4 regions of the Dactylosporangium sp. CA-233914 genome follow, and region 2 is predicted to be linked to each of the others. Evidence: riboswitches for the same ligand, from Rfam matches in the RefSeq annotation. Region 2 holds a riboswitch; each other region holds the start of a gene.
The links. A riboswitch is a leader RNA that binds a small molecule or an ion and turns the genes downstream of it on or off. The one in region 2 is predicted to bind cyclic di-AMP.
Positions count from the first base shown of each region.

Region 1: another riboswitch for cyclic di-AMP. It lies ahead of ACQPY0_RS57310 (NlpC/P60 family protein); the one in region 2 lies ahead of ACQPY0_RS28365 (hypothetical protein).
Region 3: another riboswitch for cyclic di-AMP. It lies ahead of ACQPY0_RS44975 (C39 family peptidase); the one in region 2 lies ahead of ACQPY0_RS28365 (hypothetical protein).
Region 4: another riboswitch for cyclic di-AMP. It lies ahead of ACQPY0_RS36495 (C39 family peptidase); the one in region 2 lies ahead of ACQPY0_RS28365 (hypothetical protein).

Region 1 is NZ_CP192030.1:12,794,882-12,799,924, reverse strand. It holds gene ACQPY0_RS57330 (GH92 family glycosyl hydrolase) at 1-944, opposite strand, end outside; gene ACQPY0_RS57325 (SHOCT-like domain-containing protein) at 1,153-1,578, opposite strand; gene ACQPY0_RS57320 (hypothetical protein) at 1,605-1,862, opposite strand; gene ACQPY0_RS57315 (DUF2089 domain-containing protein) at 1,862-2,236, opposite strand; cyclic di-AMP (ydaO/yuaA leader) riboswitch at 2,519-2,708, shown strand; gene ACQPY0_RS57310 (NlpC/P60 family protein) at 2,716-3,702, shown strand; gene ACQPY0_RS57305 (hypothetical protein) at 3,840-4,379, shown strand.
Region 2 is NZ_CP192030.1:6,348,172-6,353,214, forward strand. It holds gene ACQPY0_RS28355 (GAF domain-containing protein) at 1-1,798, shown strand, start outside; gene ACQPY0_RS28360 (hypothetical protein) at 1,836-1,976, shown strand; gene ACQPY0_RS28365 (hypothetical protein) at 2,011-2,817, opposite strand; cyclic di-AMP (ydaO/yuaA leader) riboswitch at 3,073-3,216, opposite strand; gene ACQPY0_RS28370 (NADPH-dependent F420 reductase) at 3,455-4,111, shown strand; gene ACQPY0_RS28375 (TIGR03618 family F420-dependent PPOX class oxidoreductase) at 4,618-5,043, shown strand, end outside.
Region 3 is NZ_CP192030.1:10,167,781-10,172,823, forward strand. It holds gene asnB (asparagine synthase (glutamine-hydrolyzing)) at 1-773, opposite strand, end outside; gene ACQPY0_RS44970 (transglycosylase domain-containing protein) at 943-3,027, shown strand; gene ACQPY0_RS44975 (C39 family peptidase) at 3,034-3,885, opposite strand; cyclic di-AMP (ydaO/yuaA leader) riboswitch at 3,897-4,046, opposite strand; gene ACQPY0_RS44980 (hypothetical protein) at 4,501-5,043, shown strand, end outside.
Region 4 is NZ_CP192030.1:8,188,086-8,193,128, reverse strand. It holds gene ACQPY0_RS36500 (TetR/AcrR family transcriptional regulator) at 1-489, shown strand, start outside; cyclic di-AMP (ydaO/yuaA leader) riboswitch at 608-750, shown strand; gene ACQPY0_RS36495 (C39 family peptidase) at 1,023-1,760, shown strand; gene ACQPY0_RS36490 (helix-turn-helix transcriptional regulator) at 1,813-2,793, opposite strand; gene ACQPY0_RS36485 (RidA family protein) at 2,906-3,307, shown strand; gene ACQPY0_RS36480 (GntR family transcriptional regulator) at 3,395-4,111, opposite strand; gene ACQPY0_RS36475 (ABC transporter substrate-binding protein) at 4,422-5,043, shown strand, end outside.

The DNA.
Region 1 (5,043 bases), 6.4 Mb from region 2:
CGCGCCCGGCCCACCTCCTCGTCGCGGTTGGCCGCGGCGTTGGCCACGCTCACATAGCTGAAGCCGGTCTTCGCGGTGACCCGCGCGCCGTCGGCGAACGTGATCCACGCGCCGGTGTCGTGCCGGTAGTCCACGCTCACGTTGGTGGTGCTCTTGATCGCGTGGGTGGAGCCGGCGACCATCTCGCCGTCGTTCCACGTTCCGTACGAGGCGAACGGCTGGTCGTACGTGGTCGAGAAGTATGTCTTGTAGTAGTTTCCGACGTCGCACACGTCGACGCCGTACATCCAGCCGCTCACCGTCCGGGTGGCCGGGTCAATCGTGACCTCGCTGCCGAAGGTCCGGTTGTTCGGGCCGGACACGTCCAAGATCAGTGTCGAGTCGCCGGCGTCCGGGAAGTCGTACCGGCTCACCGCGGTGCGCGTGCTCGCGGTGAGCTCCGCGGTCACCCCGTTGTCCAGCGCCACCTTGTAGTAGCCCGGCTCGGAGACCTCGTTCGCGTGGCTGAAGCTCAGGTAGTAGCCCTTCACGTCCGTGGACGGGTTGACCGGCAGCACACCGCCCGGCAGGTCACCGGCGTACGGGATGGTCGGGAACTCGTATCCGCCATAGCGGCCGGTGCAGCCGGTGCCCGAGTACCGGGTCATGCCGAAGCCGCGGATCAGGCTCGCGGTGTACTCATAGCCGCCCTTCTCGCCGACCAGCGCATTGCCGGCCTTGTAGGTGGTCGGGCTCGGCTGCACCATGCCGAACGGCACCGCGGCGCCGGGGAACGTGTTGCCGTACGCGTCGTTGCTCTTGTTCTGGGTCGTGTCCATCTCGGTGCCGATGAACTGGTCGACCGCGTCGAACGGCGACATCGTCCTGCTCGCGGACGCGGGTGCGGCCAGCACGACGGTGGACATCAGCGGTGCCAGGCACCAGGCCAGGACTCTGACGTGCATTCGTGTTCCTTCGCATCGGGAATGCTGAGGAACCCATCCTTCTGTCCCGATATGACGCAGGGGCCACCTGTCGGTGACCCCTGGTCGGTACGTTCGTCTCGGCTAGACTTCAGGCTGGCAGTTCAATCGTGCTCTGCTGTTGCGGGCGCGACCTCGAGAAGGTGTTCGAGCACCTTCTCGGGGGCCCGTCCGAGATTCCGGACGGCATCTACTCGCAAAAGACGCGGACCTGGGTGTCGAGTTGGTCGACCTCGACCGTCATGTCGTCCAGTTGCTCGATGAGCTCCTCGAGCTGCTCGGGCTTGAGCTGGGTCAGGTCGAACGGCACGCCCGACCTCGCGAGTTCCGCGTTGGCCTGTCCGAGCGCCTGCGGCGGAATCAGCGCGGCGAGCCGCACGCCGGCCCGGAGCAGTTGCAGCGGCACCCGGATGTTGACCCGGCTCGGGGTGCCGTCGTCGTTGGCGTCCACCATCACCCGTAGATACTTCGGCTTTCCCTTCGGCCGTACGTCCGAGCCCGCGGCCACCGGCACGGGCTGGACCCGTTCGAGAGCCTCGATGAGCTGGTCCGCCTCGTCCGTGGTGATCTTCCCTTCGGCGAGCATCTGCAGGATCTCTTTGCGCTCTTCGTTCACTGTGCACCTCTCCTCTTTCCGAGCCTCTATCTGATGCTCACGAGCACGGCCGTGCGACCCTGCTCGATGTCGAACCGGGTGCCGGGGAGAGCGGACATGATCCGCCACCCCGTGCCGAGCGCCCGCAGCAAACTGATCCGGTACACCAGGCACGCGACCGCCGCGACGGCTGTCGCCAGAACCACCACCGGTGCCAGGACGAGTAGTACGGGAAGCACCGGCACCCAGATCCGGATAGGGCGACCGGCCGGGCGCTTCACCCGTACGGTCAGCAGTTGCGGCATCATGTGCGACCCTCCAATTCGCGCAATGCCTGCTGGGCGTTGATCTCGCCGCGGCGCAGCCGGTCGATGACGTCGGCCCGCGACGGCGCCGGATCGGTCTCGACGAAGTCGAGCGCCTGGGCGATCCGGTTGAGTCGTGACTTGATCGTCGGGTAGCTCACCCCGAAGATCCGCTCCATCTCCTTGATGGAACCGTGGCACCGGACGAACGCCGTGACGAACACCTGGTCCTCAAGGCTGAGCTGACCCAGTTGCGGGGGCTCGAACTCCCCCTCGATCGCCACGCCGCTGGCCAGGCGCACCCGCTCGACGACGAACGGCTGGCCCCGGGTCAGGTTCGTAAGTTCCTGCCAGTCCATCGCCCGCTCCGTCATATATCAAGTTGTACCTTGAGTATCTTGATCCTTCAAGCTGTTGATCTTAATTTTCTTAAACCCCGACTCAACGGGTTCGCGAGTGGGCCTCCGCGCGGCGGTCGCGGCCGGCGCCAGGACGGACGAAGGTTGGACGATCGATTCTTGAGTCTGCGTTAAGTGTCGCTTAGATCGCGGCGGTGCGGTTCCGTCGCCGAGATGCATTCGTTACGTTTGGTGGCAGCCTGCCGGCAAGCGTCGCCCAGCCTGGGTGGCCCGGTCAGGTGCCGCCGAGTCGTGTGTCGGGCCTGCTCGCAGGCTTCGACGCGGGAGCCGGGGACCCATCCGGGTGAGCGCTGGACCGGCTCGCCCCTGGGGTGAATCCGTGTACGGGCGCTGGGCAACCTGCACAGCGCGTGACGGCCACGGTAGGGCGCACCTTCTTCTCGCCCGAACCCGTCAGCTAACCCGGTAGGCGGTCCGCGAAGAAGGACGCTGCCGTGTTCAACGGACGAACGGCGCTGCGCTCGTTGCTTGTCGGGCTGACGGCCGCGGCCGTGATCGGTCCGGCGTGCGCCGCGCACGCCGACCCGACGCCCGCCGAGCTTCAGGCCCAGATCGACAAGGGCAACAAGGAAGTCGAGCTCATCGTCGAGCAGTACAACAAGACCAACGGTGACCTGGCCGCGACGCAGGCCGCGATCACGAAGCTGGAGGCCGGCCTGCAGCCGCTGCAGGCCAGCATGGACGCGGGCCAGGCCAGCGCCGAGCAGATCGCGGTCAGCGCGTACAAGACCGGCAACAATCTGCGTACCTGGTCGCTGATGCTGGGGGCCAGTTCCTCGGACGGGTTCGTCGACCGGGTCGGCACGCTGGAGCAGATCTCCCGCAGCCAGCGGCAGGACATCGCCACGTACACCGCGGCGAAGGGCACGTACGACGCCGAGAAGCGGCGCCTCAACGAGGTACTGGCGGCGCAGACCCGGCAGAAGACGGACCTGGAGACGCGTCGCAAGCAGATCGAGGGCGACATCGCCCGGCTCGACGAGATGCAGCGCAAGGCCAACGCGGCGGCGGCCGCGGCCAAGACCACGACCACGACCACGAAGACCACCACGAACCCCGGGTCGCCGCCGGCCGTCTCCGGCGCGGCGGGCAAGGCGGTCAGCTACGCGTGGGCCCAGCTCGGCAAGCCTTACGTCTGGGGCGCGGCGGGGCCGAACTCGTTCGACTGCTCCGGCCTGACCATGATGGCCTGGAAGGCGGCCGGCGTCACATTGCCGCACAACGCCGCCGAGCAGTACAACACGGTTCGCCACATCACCCGCAGTCAGCTGGCCCCGGGCGATCTGGTGTTCTACAACGGCCTCGGGCACGTCGGCATCTACATCGGCAACAACCAGATCATTCACGCGCCCAACAGCCGCACGGTCGTGAAGGTCGCACCGATCGACATCGACACGCTGTACGGCTACGGCCGTCCGTAACCGTCCGGACAGACGCCGCCCGACCGGCGGCGTCTGTCCGTGTCCGCATCAACGCCGGGCGCGGCCGCGGTGAAGATCTCATGGAGATCGGTCGCTCGCCCGTTCAGATCGCCGGCCGGCCGGATTACGCTCCGGCCGTGGGCACCCTTACCCGCGTTCGCGTCTGGCTGGTCCTGTTCGTGTTCGGACTCGTCGTCAGCGGCGTCACCGCGTTTCCACTCGAGGCCGAGAGCGCTCTGCTCGTGCGGCTGCTGCACGCCGGCTGGTCGCCGGCGCCCGAGCATCTTCCCGTGCTCGTGGAGTGGATCGATCGGGTACATCACGGTATCGCCGCGACCAACCGGGACTATCCGTTCATGGCGTACGGCACGGACTGGCTGGCCTTCGCCCACCTGGTCATCGCCGTCGCGTTCTGGGGTCCGATCCGGGATCCGCTGCGCAACATCTGGGTCGTTCACTTCGGGATGATCGCCTGCGTGGCCATCGTTCCCCTCGCCCTGATAGCCGGCAGTGTCCGCGGGATCCCTTGGTGGTGGCAGCTCATCGACATGTCGTTCGGGGTCTTCGGCATCATCCCGCTGCTGTTCGCCGAACGCGCGATCCGCCGGCTCGCCACGCAGGCGTCCCGAACCGCCGTCGCGCCGGCGCCCGCCGCCTCCGCGCCGATCGCCGGTTAGATTCGCCGCCGCGCGCACGGTTCGGTCCGGCGGCGCGGCGAACTGGGCGATTTGTTCGGGAAACACCGTGAAAAGCGGGAGATGGTGGTCGTTCGCGGCCGATGAACCGGGTGAATCTCCGCAGGCATGCGCGCATTGTGTATTGCGCGATCGGCAGCGCACCTGGGGGCGGCGGGTGCGCATTGTCCGTTTTGGTGGGTCTCCACGAAACTTCTACAAGACGTCACCCCGCGTATCCCGTCGTTTTCGCGGAGGCGCGTTCGACCGGCTGAGCTGTTCACTCTTCGGTTCTCGCCGGCGTGCCGTATTGGGGCTGGTGGTGATCGCGCAATCGCGGTCCGTCATGGGAATGGTCGCTACGGGCGATTTGCCGTAAGCGCGTGATCGGTGCGATGAAGGAACTGACTTACGGCCCGATTGAAGGGGCTGCGCGGGGCGTCGCGATCTGTTAGCGTCCAGCAGGCCTTCTGAGAAAAGCATTCATGTCCGCGCCGGAGCTCAACTGCTCCGGGGCTTTGCGTGAACGTGAAGGCCCAAACATCAGCGGCAGAACAGCGACTTGCCGCGCAATACCAAGCGACGACGGGGCGTTGCCAGGGATTTCGGTGCTTTCGGCACACCTCGTTGTCTATGTCCGGCCACGGCGGGCAGCCGTGGTCCAAGC
Region 2 (5,043 bases):
CGCCCGCGCCGACCGGTTGCGGGCCGACACCCAGCAGGCCGAGAGGCAGCTGCTGGACCTGGACCGCACCGAGCGCGGCTACCTGGTCAGCCACGAGCCGGCCCTGCTGACGTCGTGGTCGGCCCAGCACGGCCGGTTCACCGACCGCCTCGGCGGCCTGCAGCAGCAGGCCCGGGAGCGGCACCAGACGGAACTCATCAGGCGGCTTCGCGAGGACAGCCGGTCGTACGTGCAGGACCATGCCCTGCCGACCCTGCAGGCGGCGCGCGACGGCCGCTCCGACGGCGGGCCGGTCCTGCGCGACGGCGACCGCCGGGTCGCCGTGCTGCGCGCCGACCTCGACAACCTGGCGGCGGCCGAGGAGCGGCTCGCCGCGCGGCAGGACCGGCGCGCGGGCACGCTGGCCCGCACGGCCGTGGTCGGGGTCGTCGCCGGCGTGGCCGCGTCGGCGTTGTTCTGCGGGGGCGTCCAGGCGTACCTCAACTGGGTCGTCGTCCAGCCGATCCGCCGGGCGGCGGCGATGGCCGGCCGCCTGGAACACGGCGAGCTGGACGCCCGCGTCCCGCCGACCGGCGCGGGCGAGGCGCGCCGACTCGCCCGCGCCCTCAACGCCATGGGCGCCTCGACGCAGCGCAGCGTGGCGCAGCTGGTCAGGTACGGCCGCACGCAGGCCGCGCTGCGGCGCGTCGCCGTGCGTGTCGCCCAGGGCGCCTCACCCGCCGAGGCGCTGGACGCGGTCGCCACCGAGATCGGGCGGCTCATCGGCACCGACGACGTGCACATCGTGCGCTACGACGACAGCGCGGGCACCGTGGTCGCGGCGTGGGGACCCAACGGCATCCGGATTCCGGTCGGCGCCTTGGTGCCGCTGGAGGGTGACAGCATCGCGGCGAGCGTGCACCGGTCGGGTCAGCCGGCCCGGATGGACGACTACGACAGCGCCGTGGGCCCCCTCGCCGCCCGCCTCCGGGCGAGCAACATCCGCGCCGCCGTCGGCGCGCCGATCATCGTGGAGGGCCGCCTCTGGGGCGTCGTCACGGCGGCCGTCACGGGCGACCGGCCCCTGGCCGCCGAGGCGGCTGAGCGCCTCGGCGACTCCACCGAGCTCATCGCCACCACCGTCGCCAACGCCCAGGCCCGCGCCGACCTGGCCGCCTCCCGGGCCCGCGTCGTGGTCGCCGCCGACCAGGCCCGGCGGCGGATCGAACGCAACCTCCACGACGGCGTCCTGCAGCAGCTCATCGCCGTCGCGATGGGGCTGCGCGCCGCCGACGAGCGGATCCCGCCCGAGCTGCCGCACGCGCACGGGGAGCTGGCCGCGGTCACCGACCGGCTCGCCGCGGTGGTGGACGACCTCCGCGAGATCTCCCGTGGCATCCACCCGATGATCCTGTCCGACCGTGGCCTGGGCCCGGCCCTCAAGGTCCTCGCCCGCCGCGGCGGCCTGCCGGCCGAGCTGAGGCTGGACCTGCGGGAGCGGCCGCCGGAGCCGGTCGAGTACGCCGCGTACTGTATCGCGGTGGAGGCCGCCGACAACGCGGCCAAGCACGCCCGCGCCTCGCACGTACGGATCGAGGCGAACACCAACGGCGGCGAGCTGCGCCTGTCGGTGAGCGACGACGGTGTGGGCGGCGCCGATCCGGCGCGGGGCGCAGGCCTCATCGGCCTGGCCGACCGGGTCCAGGCGCTCGGCGGGTCGATCACGATCACCAGCCCGCCGGGCGAGGGCACGCACGTCGAGGCCACGCTGCCCCTGGACTCCGCCACGATCGCCGCCGCGGCGGCCCGTCTCGGCTGAGCCGGGGCGCCCTGATCGAAGGTGGCATGATGCCGGCGTGGGGACTGCTCAGCCCCGCCTCGGGGTGGTGGCGAGCTCGTCGAAGATGAGCACCGTCTCGGTCGACGTGATCTCGGGCATGCCCTGCAGCGTCGCCGACTGCGTCGAGTCGTCGCTGACGGCCCTGGGCGACCTGTGACGGGTGCACCGGTCGTCCAGGGCCCGTCGGCGGCTCACGGCGCGGCGGCGGTCACGACCTGCTCGGCGAGCGCCTGCCACTTGGCGTAGGCGTCCGGGAACGCCGACACCTGGACCGTCTGCGCCGCCACGGTGACCTGCATCTGCTGCCAGCCGTCGACCCCGACGAGCGCGTTGTAGAAGCGGCGTGCGGCCTCCGCCGGGTTCATCAGCTCCGCGACGGTGCCCCAGTTCGGCCGCTGCTGGAACAGCCCGACGGAGTCGTGGTCGCTGCCCACGCCCTCGTTGGGCAGGTTGAGCGACTCGGGAACGTTGGAGTTCGCGAGGTTGTGCAGGTGGCTCTCCTGCAGCGCGGTGGAGATCGCCACGACGTACGCGCGGCTCGGCAGGCCCAGCTGCTGTCCGGTGCGGATGATCGTGACGGCGTTGTTCATCTCGGCCTGGGTCAGCTCGCCGACCGCGGCGATGACCCTTGGCGAGGGCGCGGCGGTGGTCGTGCTCGGCGGCGGCTGCGCCGTGGTTTGCGCCGGTGACGGCTTCGCCTCGGCGCTCGCCGTTGGCGACGGTTGCCGGCTGGGCGCGTCGCCGGTGCGTTCTTCGCCGCGGGACGCGCGGCGGTCGGAGTCGGCCGACCGGTCGTCTCCGCGCTGGGTCGACGGCCCGGACTCCGCCACGGTCAGCGTGCGGGGGCCGTGCGAGGAGAACAGCAGCAGCGCGCCGACGACGGCGAAGGCGATGACGGCGGCCGCCGAGTACAGGCCGATGCCCCGGCGGACGGCCAAGTGCCGGCCGTGCGGGTTGCGCCGCAGGTGCCGCGGCCCGCTGGTCTCATCGGCCGGCACGGGCGCGCCTCCGTCGGTACGGACGGTTCGGTTGCTCGGGGTACTGCACGGGAAACCTCGACAGACTTCGACTCCGGCCCGCAGGGGCCGGTACGGAACGGGGGAATGCGCCATCGACCGTCCACTAGGGACGGTGTTGGTCGGGGCTTTGCGGTCGGGCCGGAGGGTCAGCCGATGGGGCGGCGATCCGGGCGTGCCGGCGGATCCGCGGGGTAGTGTGCCGAGGCGTGGCGCCGTGCGAGGGCGTGCATGCGCTGCTCCTTCCGATGCCGCCTACCGGGTTAGCTGACGGATTCGGGCGGGAGGATCGCCCTACCGTGCGGCGCGTGGCCGCACGGATTCACCCCAGTGGTGCTTGGGTCCCCGGCTCGTTCGAGCACGACTCGGCGGGCCGCCGCGCCGTCACCCGGAACGGTGACGATCAGTCGCGGCGAGCCCCATGACCATAGCCGCTTCTCAAACGCAGGTGAACCCCTCGATCGGAACTGCCGGAGTGCGGCGTGCACCCCGGCGACCTGCGACTTCGCTCAGACAGTACCGTTGATCGAAGTTATGTTGTTCGATGTTAGTGATGGGCTGCGCGTCACACTGCCGGCGGCGCGGAATGCTCGACCGAGCCGGTGGGTTGGGCAGGGGTATGACAGTGATCGGATTCATCGGCAGCGGCAACATCGGCAGCACCGTGGCCCGCCTGGCCGTCGCCGCCGGCCACGACGTGGTGCTCAGCAACTCCCGGGACCCCGAAACGCTCGCCGACCTCGTCGCCGAGCTGGGCCCCAAGGCGCGCGCCGCCCGGCCGGCGCAGGCCGCCGCGGCCGGGGACATCGTCGTGGTGACCGTGCCGCTCAAGGCGTACCGGGACGTGCCCGCCGAACCGCTGGCCGGCAAGATCGTCGTCGACACCAACAACTACTACCCGGACCGCGACGGCCGGTTCCCGCGGCTCGACGACGCGACCGCGACCACCAGCGGGCTGCTGCAGCAGCACCTGGCCGGCGCGAAAGTCGTCAAGGGCTTCAACAACATCTGGTTCAAGCACCTCGCCGAGCTGGGCCGCCCCGCCGGCACGCCCGACCGCACGGCGCTGCCGATCGCCGGCGACGACGCCGCGGCGAAGGCGACCGTGACCGCGTTCTTCGACGCCATCGGCTACGACACCGTCGACGCGGGCCCGCTCGCCGACAGCTGGCGCGCCGAGCGGGACCAGCCCGTCTACGTCAAGCCGTACGGCGAGAGCACCCCGGCCACGGCCGCGATCATCCGCGCGCGGCTCGCCGAGGCGCGGCGCTCCTGAGCCTTCACCGAGATCTCCTCCATCGTCCACAGCAGCGCCTCGGCCACGGCCTCGTCGGAGCCGTCGACGTTGAGGAGCAGCGCGCCCGGCGGCGAGTCCACGAGCGCTGCGGGCCGAAGCGGCGGTCGTTGAGGCTGACGTCGAGCCGGGGTCCGGGTCCGCGGTCGGCGGCCGCCGCGGCCAGGACGCGATCGAGGTCGCGGCGGTCGTAAACCTTCGTCTGCGCCGACTGCGCCCGGCCGAGCGGCGTCTTCGGCCGGCTCCGCTTGGGGCACGCGCCGCCCCGCGCGGCCACCTGGAACAGCAGCGGGGTCGCCTCGAGCCGGCCCCCGCCGTCGCGCGCGGCCGAGGTCGCCGCCCTCGAGAGCCGCGCGCGCCGCTGCGTGCGCCCGTCGCAGCACCGCCGCGAAGTCGCCGTCGGTGTCGTTGACGCACCGGCCGGTCCGCGACACCGGGCAGACGGCCTCGGCGACGCTGCTTCGCCGCGCGGGCCTAAACTCGGGTGTATGACGACGCTGGAGGAATTCGCCTCGCTCGCCGCACGGGAACACGGGCTCGTCGTCGTCTCGACGGTCCGGGCCGACGGCACCGTCCAGGCTTCCGTGGTCAACGCGGGGCTCCTGCCGCACCCCGCCGGCGGTGGCACGGTGCTCGGGTTCGTCACCTACGGCCCGGTCAAGCTGGCCAACCTGCGGGCCCGGCCCCGGCTGACGGTGACGGCCCGGTCCGGCTGGGAGTGGGCCACCGTCGAGGGGCCGGCCACCCTCATCGGCCCGGACGACCCGGCCACGGGCATCGACGCCGAGCGGCTGCGGCTGCTGCTGCGCGAGGTGTTCACCGCCGCCGGCGGCAACCACGACGACTGGGAGGAGTACGACCGGGTCATGGCCGAGCAGCGCCGCACGGTCGTGCTGCTCGACCCGGCCCGGGTG
Region 3 (5,043 bases), 3.8 Mb from region 2:
ATGTGGGCGCCGACGCTGTCGCGCAGGGCGGCGCGCAGCTCCTCCACGACCGCCGTCTCCTGCGCCGCCGGGTCGGGGCGGAAGGCCGGGCGGGCGTAGCGGCGGATCATCGGGGCACGGCCGAGCTCCTTCACCAGCAGGGCGCCGGGCGGCAGGCGGGCGACGTCGCGGTGGAGGGTGTACGGCTCGGGGACGTACTGCATCGTGAGGTACAGCGACAGCGCCGTGGGGTCGAGCTCCGGCCCGGCGCAGTCCAGCAGCGGCGCCTTCTCGCTGCACAGCCACACGCCGTCGCGGGTCACCACGTAGTACAGCGGCTTGATGCCGAACGGGTCGCGCGCCGCGTAGATCGTCTCCGTCACCTCGTCCCACAGCGCGAACGCGAACATGCCGCGCAGCCGGTCCAGCGCGGCCTCGCCCCAGTGGTGGAACGCGGCGGCGAGCACCTCGGAGTCGCCGCCGGTGGCGAACACGGCGTTGTGCTCGCGGACCAGCTCGGTGCGCAGGGCCTCGAAGTTGTAGATCTCGCCGTTGAACACCAGGGTCCAGCGGCCCGCGTCGGGGCCGGTCGGCGGATACCGCAGCGGCTGGCGGCTGCCCTGCCGGTCGATGATCGCGAGGCGGGCGAAGCCGGCGGCGGTGCCCGGGCCGATCCGCGCAAGGACGGTGTCGTCAGGGCCGCGGTGCTCGATGAGGGCGAGCCGGCGCTCCATGGCGCCGAGGACGTCCGCGGAGATGATGTCGTTGCCGGTGTACATCAAGAAGCCGCACATGACCTCCAGCCAACAAGCCTCGGGGCGGGGCGCGGTTCGGTTACCGGGCGGCCATCCCGGCGTTCGCCCGTGCCGGAGACCGGGGTGATCCCGGGGCACCGGAGGTTAGCCGCAGGCGGGTCGGGTAGCGGGGCGCCCGCCAGCCTTCCGCCCGTGCCTGGGAGTACACATGCCCCGAGTCCGCAAGATTCTGCGCCTGCTGTTGTGCGGGGTGCTCGGCGGGCTGGTGCTCGCCGCCGCCGCGCTGCCGCTGGCGATCGCCGGCGGCGGGGCGGCCAAGGCCGGCGGCGACATGTGGACGAGCCTGCCGACGCAGCTGGCGACGCCGCTGCCGGCCCAGACGTCGTACGTGTACGCCAACGACGGCAAGACCCTCATCACCACGTTCTACGACGAGAACCGCCACGACGTCCCGCTCGACCAGGTGGCCAACGTGCTGCGGCAGGCCGTCGTCGCCGCCGAGGACACGCGTTTCTACCATCATCACGGCGTCGACACACGCGGGGTGCTGCGCGCGTTCGTGTCCAACAGCCGCGGCCGGGCGCAGCAGGGCGCATCGACGCTGACCATGCAGTACGTGCGCAACGTCATGAAGAACGACCCCGACCTGACGCCGCAGCAGCACCTCGACGCGCTGGCCGACACCCCCGACCGCAAGCTGCGGGAGATGCGCTACGCGCGGGCGATCGAGAAGCAGCTCACCAAGCAGCAGATCCTGGAGCGGTACCTCAACATCGCCTACTTCGGCGCGGGCGCGTACGGCATCGCGTCGGCGGCGCAGACGTACTTCGGCAAGGCCCCGGCCGACCTCACGCTGCCCGAGGCGGCGCTGCTGGCCGGGCTGCTGCAGTCGCCGGACGTCGACAACCCGATCACCGGCGACCGCGCGACGGCGCTGCAGCGGCGCGCGTACACCCTCGACGCCATGGCGAAGATGCACGTCATCACCGCCGAGGCGGCGACCGCGGCCCAGCACGAGGAGCTGCGGCTGACGCAAACCCGGCTGCCCAACGACTGCGCGTCGGTCGCACCGGAGCACAACGACTGGGGCTTCTTCTGCGACTACTTCCGCCAGTGGTGGAACAGCCGCCCGGAGTTCGGCACCACGCCGACCGAGCGCGACGAGCGGCTGCGCACCGGCGGGTACACCATCGTCACCTCGCTCGACCCCGGCGTGCAGGCGGCGGCCCTGTCGCAGTCGCTGGGGGTGTACGGCTACGACCGCGCCCGCTCGCTGCCGATCGCCGTCGTCACGCCGGGCACCGGCCGGGTCCAGGCGCTCGCCGTCAACCGCCACTTCAGCCTGGAGGCCAACCCGCCGGAGCACCCGCAGTACCCCAACACCGTCAACCAGCTCGTCGCGGGCGGCGCCGACGTCGCCGGCTACCAGGCCGGCTCGACGTTCAAGATGTTCACGATGCTCGCCGCCCTCGACTCCGGCCGGCCCCTCAACACGTCGTTCAACGCGCCGGCCCGGCTCCCGACCATCTGGCCGGGCAGCGCCGGCGCCAGCTGCGGCGGGCGATGGTGCCCCGCCAACGACACCCCGAGCTGGATGGACGGCGTGCGCACGATGTGGACCGGGTTCGGCCGGTCCGTGAACACGTACTTCGTGTGGCTGGAGGAGCAGGTCGGCCTCCGGCGGGTGATCGACATGGCGCAGCAGCTCGGCATCAAGTTCCGCGACGAGCACGACGCGGGGCTGGCGACGAAGGACGAGTGGGGCTCGTTCACCCTCGGCACCTCCTCGACCACGCCGCTGGACCTCGCCAACGCCTACGCGGCCGTGGCCGCCGGCGGCCTGTACTGCGAGCCGCTGCCCGTGCTGTCCGTCACCGGCCCCGACGGCCGCCCGGTGAACGCCGCCAACCCCCAGTGCCGGCAGGTGGTCGACCCGGACGTGGCGGCCGCCGCGACCGACGCCGCCCGCTGCCCCGTCGGGCGCGGCTCGGCCTACGGCAAGTGCGACGGCGGCACCGCGGAGGCGGTGTCGGGCATCCTCGGCGGGCGGCCGGTCGCGGGCAAGACGGGCAGCTCGGAGAACAACGCGACGGAGACGTTCGTCGGGTTCACCCCGCAGGTGGCCGCCGCCGGGATCGCGGCCAACGCCGACAACCCCAACGACTATGTCGGCGGCGGCGTGTCCTCCTCGGTCAACCAGGCGGTCGCGCAGACGATGGTCGCGGCCCTGCGCGGTCAATCCGCGCAGGGCTTCCCGGCCCCGAGCCGGGCGCGCGCGCTCGGCTCGACGTAACTACGGTTACGCGGCGTACCCGCGCTGTGCGATCCAGTCCGCCATCTTCTTCGTGCTCAGCGTGTACGAGCCGACACCCATCGCGTCGGCCGGGTCCGCGATCTTCACGGTGTCGCCGTTGTCGCGATACCCGACGATCGTGAGGTAGTGCCCGCCCGAGTACGAGTGCGAGTGCCCGGAGTCGTCCACAGTGGACCCGGCGATGTTCGCCACGACGGCGTATCCCTGGGTGATCGCGTGCAGGACGGCCTGCTTGAGCGCGGCGACGTCGGCGTCGGTCGCGGTCTGACCGGCGATGAAGTGCGCCGAGTAGAAGCTGGTGCCGGTGATCTGGTTGAGCGCCCGCGCCGTGTCCTGCGACGAGTTCGTGCCGTTGACGGTCGTGCCGAGGCTCTGCGCGACCTGTGACTGCGAGGGGGTGAGCCCGCGCGCGGTGAGCGCGATGCGGGTCGCCGCGGGGCCGCAGAAGTAGTAGTTCTCCTGCCACGCGAACTGGTACGTCAGGTCCTTCTCCGCCGGCGTCGCCGGGCTCGCGCTCGGGGCCGCCTGGCTCTGGGTCTGGGTCGCCTTCGCCCCCGGCGTGGCCTGGGCCTGCTTGCCCTGCGTGACCTGGCCCGGGGCCTGCCGGTTGCCCTGCGCGGCCTGATCCTGGCGTTTGACGGGGCCCGAGGACTCGCTGACCAGGCCGGTCGCCTCCGCGGCGACCGTCTGCGCGTTGACCGGCGGCGGGGACTCCTGCAGCGCGGCGATGCCGATCCCGGCGGCGGCCGCGACGGCGGCCGAGGCCAGGGCGACGCGCACGCGCCGCTGCCCAGGAGCGCCCATGCGGCGCAGGTGGCGGGATCTGTAGAGGTACATGGGCGTACCTCGCCTCCTTCCGAAGCCGCCTACCGGGTTAGCTGACGGGTTCGGACGGGAAGTTCGTCCTACCGCGGGGCCTAGGTTCGGCCCCGCGGATTCACCCCGGCGGTACTTGGGTCCCCGGCTCGTACGCACGCACGACTCAGCGGTACCGCCGCGGCGTCATCCCTTTGGACGACCACGGTCCGGGCGGCTTCGACGAAGCTAAACGTGCCGGTCAGGGCCTGTTTCACCCCCTGGGTGAAACGGCCAGCGGGCGGCTCGCCCAGCCCTCAGCCGCCGGGAAGCACCCCGCCTGGACGTCGCCGTTCGCCTCGCCGTTCGCACGCTCTCCGTGATGACCCGGGCACGGTGCGCGGTCGCCGCCACCGGCTCGGCGAGGCGTGCGCATCCCGGACGGGGGCCGCCGACCCCGCCCGCATTTCGGACGAATTTCGGCAATTGGTGCGAATCCCAGATGCGAGCCGCCGGGCGGCGCACATTCCGGACGAAAGCCGCCAACTCGCACGTGTCCGAGGTGAGAGCCGCCGGGCCGCCCGCCCGCAGGGCGCCGGAGGGCCTATTCTCATGCCCAAAATCACCCGTGTTTAACCCCGGCCCTACTGTCGCCGGATGCCGAACAGCGGACCTCGTCATTCGCGGGCGCACCAGTTCCGCCAGCGCGCCCTCCCACGCTCCATCCAGCGCGCCCTCTCACGCACAGTCCCGCTCAGCCTCCAGCGCAACCTGCCGGGCGTCCTGAGGCCGCCGCTGATCCGGGATGGCATCGGCGGAGCCGCCGCGCCGCCGCTGCTGCGCGGCGCCGCGCTGGTGACGGCCTTCGCGCTGGCCACCTTCGGCGTCTCCGCGTCGCTGAGCACCGGCGCGCGGCCCGCCGGGGTCGTGGCCGCCGAGGCCGCAGCCACGGCCACGGCCGAGCCCGGCGCCGGCCGGTCCGCACCCGGGGCGGCTTCCCGCGGCCGGGAACGCGCGCAGAGCGCCCCAACCCCGGCGGCGACGACGGCGGTGCCGGCGCCGGCGGCCGCACGGCGGGCCGATCCAGTCGGCGGGTTGTCCCGGGCCGAGATGAACAACGCGATCGCGATCGTCGACGTGGCCGTGCGGGAGCGGCTGCCCAAGCGCGCCGCCGTCGTCGCGCTCGCCACCGCACTGCAG
Region 4 (5,043 bases), 1.8 Mb from region 2:
GTGTATTTCCACTTCGGCACGAAGAGCCGGCTGCTCAAGGAGGTCGTCGACGTCCGATCGGCCGGCGACGACGAGCCGGTGGCCCTGCTGGAGCGGGACTGGTTCGCCCGGCTGCGAGCCGCGACCGATCCCGCGGAGGTGCTCACCGGGTGGGTGCGCGCCAGCGGCCTGATCCTGGCCCGGGTCGCGCCGATCCTCGCCGTCGTGCGGGACGCGGCTCCCACCGATCCGGAGATGGCCGGCCAGTGGACGGTCAACAGCCGGCAACGTCGCCAGGCCCACGCCGAGTTCGTCACGGTGCTCGGCGGCCTGGGCGCGTTGCCGCCGGCGATGAGCGAGGACCGGGCGAGCGACATCACGGTCGCCCTGTTGTCGCCGGAGCTGTTCCTCGTGCTGACCCGGGAGTGCGGCTGGTCACGCGAGGCGTGGGAGGCCTGGGCCCTCGACCATCTCCGCCACGACCTGCTGGGCCGGTCACAGGCCCACTAACGCCCGTTCAAGGGCGACGAGTGCGGGTTTTTCCAGCTAGCAGGCGTTGGCAGGGCCGGCGGCCTTGAGTAACGTCGTGGGTCGCCCGACCCGGTTGGTGCCCACCACAGGTGGCGCCGGGACGGGCCCGCTGAGTCGTGCATGCACGAGCCGGGGACCCACCGCAAGCCTGGGGTGAATCCGCGGGCCGACGGCCCGCGGTAGGGCGACCTTCGCGCCCGAACCCGTCAGCTAACCCGGTAGGCGGACGCGTAAGGAGATCTGTCTGTGCACAGCCGGCTCAACCCCCATCGCACCAGTCCTCGCCAGCCGCGCGCCCGCTCGGCCGCACACAGACCGGCATCGACAGGACGCTGACGCGGTCGCCGTAGCGCGGCGCACGGCCACGCCGTTGCGCAGCCTGCGGACACCCGCACGCCACCACCGCTGACGACACGGTTCGTCACACACCCAGCACGCCGCGGCGTGCCGGGTGCGCTGCCCTGTGCGCGATCCCGCACCTTGCCCGGTCGAAGAGCCCCTGGAGAGTCGCAATGAACCTCGTACGTGTACTGCAGCAGGCCCGGCAGACGGTTGCCGCGAGCCGGCCGCGAACCGCCGTGATCTCCGGCGCGCTGCTCGCCGCGGCCGCCGCGGCCGGCATCGTGCTCAGCCAGCTCGGCGATCCGCCGCCCGCGAACACGGCCTCGGCCGGTGCGGCGCCGGCCGTCGAGCAGTCGGTCGCGCCCGCGCCCAAGCAGTCGACGGCACCGGCCCCAGCGGCGAAGGTCCTCGACTACCAGTTCCAGCTTCAGCCCAACTTCTATTACTGCGGGCCGGCCGCCACCCGGATCGCGCTCACGGCGGCCGGCCACACCATCAGCCAGGATCAGGCCGCCACCCTGCTGCACACCACCACCAGCGGGACCAACTCGGCCTTCGACACCACCCGCGCCCTCAACAGCGTGCTCGACCGCGGGACGGTGTACCGGACCAGGGAGATCCCAGCGTACCCGGCAACACCGGCACAGGCGGCCCAGCTGCGGTCGGACGTGGTGAGTGCCATCACCAGCGGCCGGGCTGTCGTCGCCAACATCGCCGGGCACCTCACCGACAACACCGGTGTGGTCCACGCCTACGAAGGCGGGCACTACCTCACGCTCGTCGGATACGAGGACGGCGGCAGCACGGTGAAGATCGCCGATCCGGCCAACCCGCGCGGCGACGGCACCTACTGGGTGAGCATCCCCAGGCTGGCCGACTGGATCTCCCAGCGCGGCTACTCGTACTGAGGTGTTCCGGTTGGCCATCCCGCGGTTCCTCGCCTGACAGGTGAATCGCCCTTCAACTGTCGGATGACACTTCGTAGCAGGTGGCGATCGCGGCGGCGCGGTTGCGCAGGGCGGTGCGCAACCACTGCGGGGCCAGGGCTTCCGCGTTCGTGGCGAGCTGCCACAGCGCCCATTCGGCATGTCTGGGATCTTGGAAGGTCACCTCCAGTCGCAGCCAGCCGTCCGCGTCGGCTTCCTCGGCGAGGACGGCCAGCGCGGTGCCCACCAAGTCCTCCCGCCGCGCCGCGTGCACCCGCACCAGCACGGTGACCGAGTCGCCGCCGGTGCGAAACTGCGTGCTGCGTTCCTGCCAGGCCCGGTCCAGATCGACCCGGTCAGGTCGCTGTGCGGGTTCGGCGAGTTCCTCGGCGGCCAACACCCGGGACAGTCGGTACGTGCGGTCCGCGCCAGACCTCGTGGCCAGCAAGTAGCCCTGTTCGCGTACGGTGACCAGGCCGATCGGGTCCACCGTGCGCCACTTCGGGGTCTGGCCCACTGCCGCGTAATGGATGTGCAGCTTGTGTCCGGCGAGCACCGCGCGCCGAATCTCGGCCACGATGCTCTCGGGGACCTCCTCGGCGACCAGCCGGCGCGACAGCAGGTCGGTCTCCGGGTCGATGAGCAATCGCTCGACCGCGCCGGCCGCGGTGTCCCGATGGCTTTCGGGGAGCGCGTCGAGCACCTTGAGCATGGCCGAAGCGAGCGCCGAGCCGAGACCGAATGCCTGTGCGCCGCGCCGCGATCCGGCGACCAGCAGAGCGAGCGCTTCGTCGTGGTTCAGGCCGGTGAGCTCGGTCTGGAAACCGGGCAACAACGCGAAACCGCCGTGCCGCCCGCGTTCGGCGTAGACCGGGACGCCGGCCGCGGACAGCGCCTCGATGTCGCGTAGCACGGTGCGGGTGGATACCTCCAGCTCGCGGGCCAGTGTGGCCGCGGACAACCGACCGCGCTGGCGCAGCAGCAGCACCAGCGAGACCAACCGATCGGCCCGCATACGAAAACTATGCCAGGAATACACGACACAGGATGTCGCGATTGGCTGAGAGGCTCACCGGCACGTGGGCACGAGTCCCAGCGTGCCCACACTCTCGACGAACGGAGCTGAGATGACAATGCAGCGAACGGCGGTCAATCCGTGGACGTGGTCGGCGGAGTTGGGGTTCAACCAGGGTGAGATCGTCTCCGGGCACACCCGGACCCTGTACTGCTCCGGGCAGACCGCGATGAGCGGTGATGGCAAACCCCAGCATGCCGATGACATGGCGGCACAGTTGACGCTGAGCCTCGACAACCTGGAGGCCATTCTCGGCGAGGCCGGCATGTCCCTCGCGAACCTTGTCCGGCTCAACGTCTACACCACCGACGTCGATCTGCTGTTCCAGCACTACGGCGCGCTGGCGTCGAGGTTGGGCGCCGCCGGGGTGGCGCCGACCACCACGATGCTCGGGGTGACCCGGCTGGCGGTCCCCGACCTGATGGTCGAGCTCGAGGGGACCGCCGTCGCGTGATGCGACCTCGCCGCCTTCGGCAGGGTTGCCGGAGGCGGCGGCACGAGGTCACCGATCGCATCGCTGGCCGGCACGGGGTGGGAGCGCTCAGTTGGGCCGGGCCCGGTACAGCTCCGCCTCGAACCGGTACGCGTCGCCCCGGTAGTGGTTGACGCCGACCAGGATCGGTGACCCGTCGGCGGTGTAGGCGACCTCCCGGCCGACCAGAACCGGGGCGCCGGGGCCGATGTTCAGCAGCGCGGCCAACTTCTCGTCGGCGGCCACCGCCTGTACGGAGTAGGCCGAGCGGTGGACGTACAGTCCACAGTGGATTTCGAGGCACTGGTACAGCGACGTGTCGTTCATGTCGATGCTGAGCAGTGCGGCGGCGCGGTTGTGCACCAGGACGACGGTGTCGACGCAGACCGGGGTGTCATCCATGCCACGCAGCCGCTGGAGCTCGATGATCTGCGCCGCCGGCGCGATGCCGAGCTTCTCCGCCTCATCGAGCGTGGCCGGCCGGAGCCGCTGGACCAGCACCCGGGCGGTGGGTCGCAGGCCGCGGGCGGTGGCCATCTCGGTGAAGCTCTGCAGCGTGCTGGGTGGCTCGCCGAAGGTGTGCGGCGCGATGAACCAGCCGCGCTGCGCGGACCGGGTCACCAGTCCGCCGGCCTCGAGCATGCTCAGGGCCTGACGCAGGGTCGTGCGGGAGACGCCGAGCAGTACCGACAGTTCCCGCTCGCTCGGCAGCCGCGACCCGGGCGGGAACACTCCGCGGCGGATCTCGTCACCCAGCCGGCGATGGGTCCCCTCTACGGTCGACACAGGTGGCATGGAAAAACCGTAGCAGTGTGAACCAATCGCCTGCATCAGTGGCCCAGATGGACCAAATGAGTTGGCTCGCGTATGCGATGATAAGCCGCAATATGGACGCACATTGCCGACGGGGGGCGGAGTAAGTCGCTTCGATCAGAAGGTACAGCCCGGCATCTGGTCTAACTGGTCTAACACTGGTACGGTCGGCCGAGGTCGAGGAAGAAGACCAGGTAGTTGCGATAGCGGTACACCCCCGCCCACGTCGGTGCGACTGCGCTTGTCGTGGGTGACCGTCCCATCATGAAACGGAGTGCTGCGCATGGTAGTTCACAAGCTGCGGCGGCGCCTGCTGGTCAGCGTCGCGGTGGCGGTGATCGCGTCCCCGGTCGCCGCCTGTTCCCCAGGCAGCTCCCAGGGACCCGCTTCCACCAATCCCAGCGTGGTGTCGACCGACATTTCGGGCCAAGGCAACGTCAAGCTCAAGATGCTGGACTTCTGGCCCTCCGGCGCCGAGAACGACTGGATGAACAAGGTCGTCAAGGAGTTCCAGACCGCCCACCCCAACGTCACGATCACGCGGACCTCCCAGAACTGGGGCGAGGTCAACAGCACGCTCAACCTGCGCCTGGCCGACTCCGGTGGGCCGGACATCGCCACCGCCAACCAGGGCTGGCAGGCGCTGGGCACCTACGCCAAGGGGCACCTGGTACTCAACCTCGACGCGTACGCGTCGGCGTACAAATGGGCGGACAAGGTACCCAGGTCGCTGCTGAAGCAGCAGCAGTTCTCGGCCGACGGTAAGCAGATGGGCACCGGCTCGCTCTACGCGACGCCCGTCGCCTCCTCGTCGATCGTCGGCGTCAACTTCAACAAGAAGATTCTCGGCGACCTCGGTATCGCGGTACCGACGACCCTCGCCGAGTTCGAGGCCGCCTGCACCA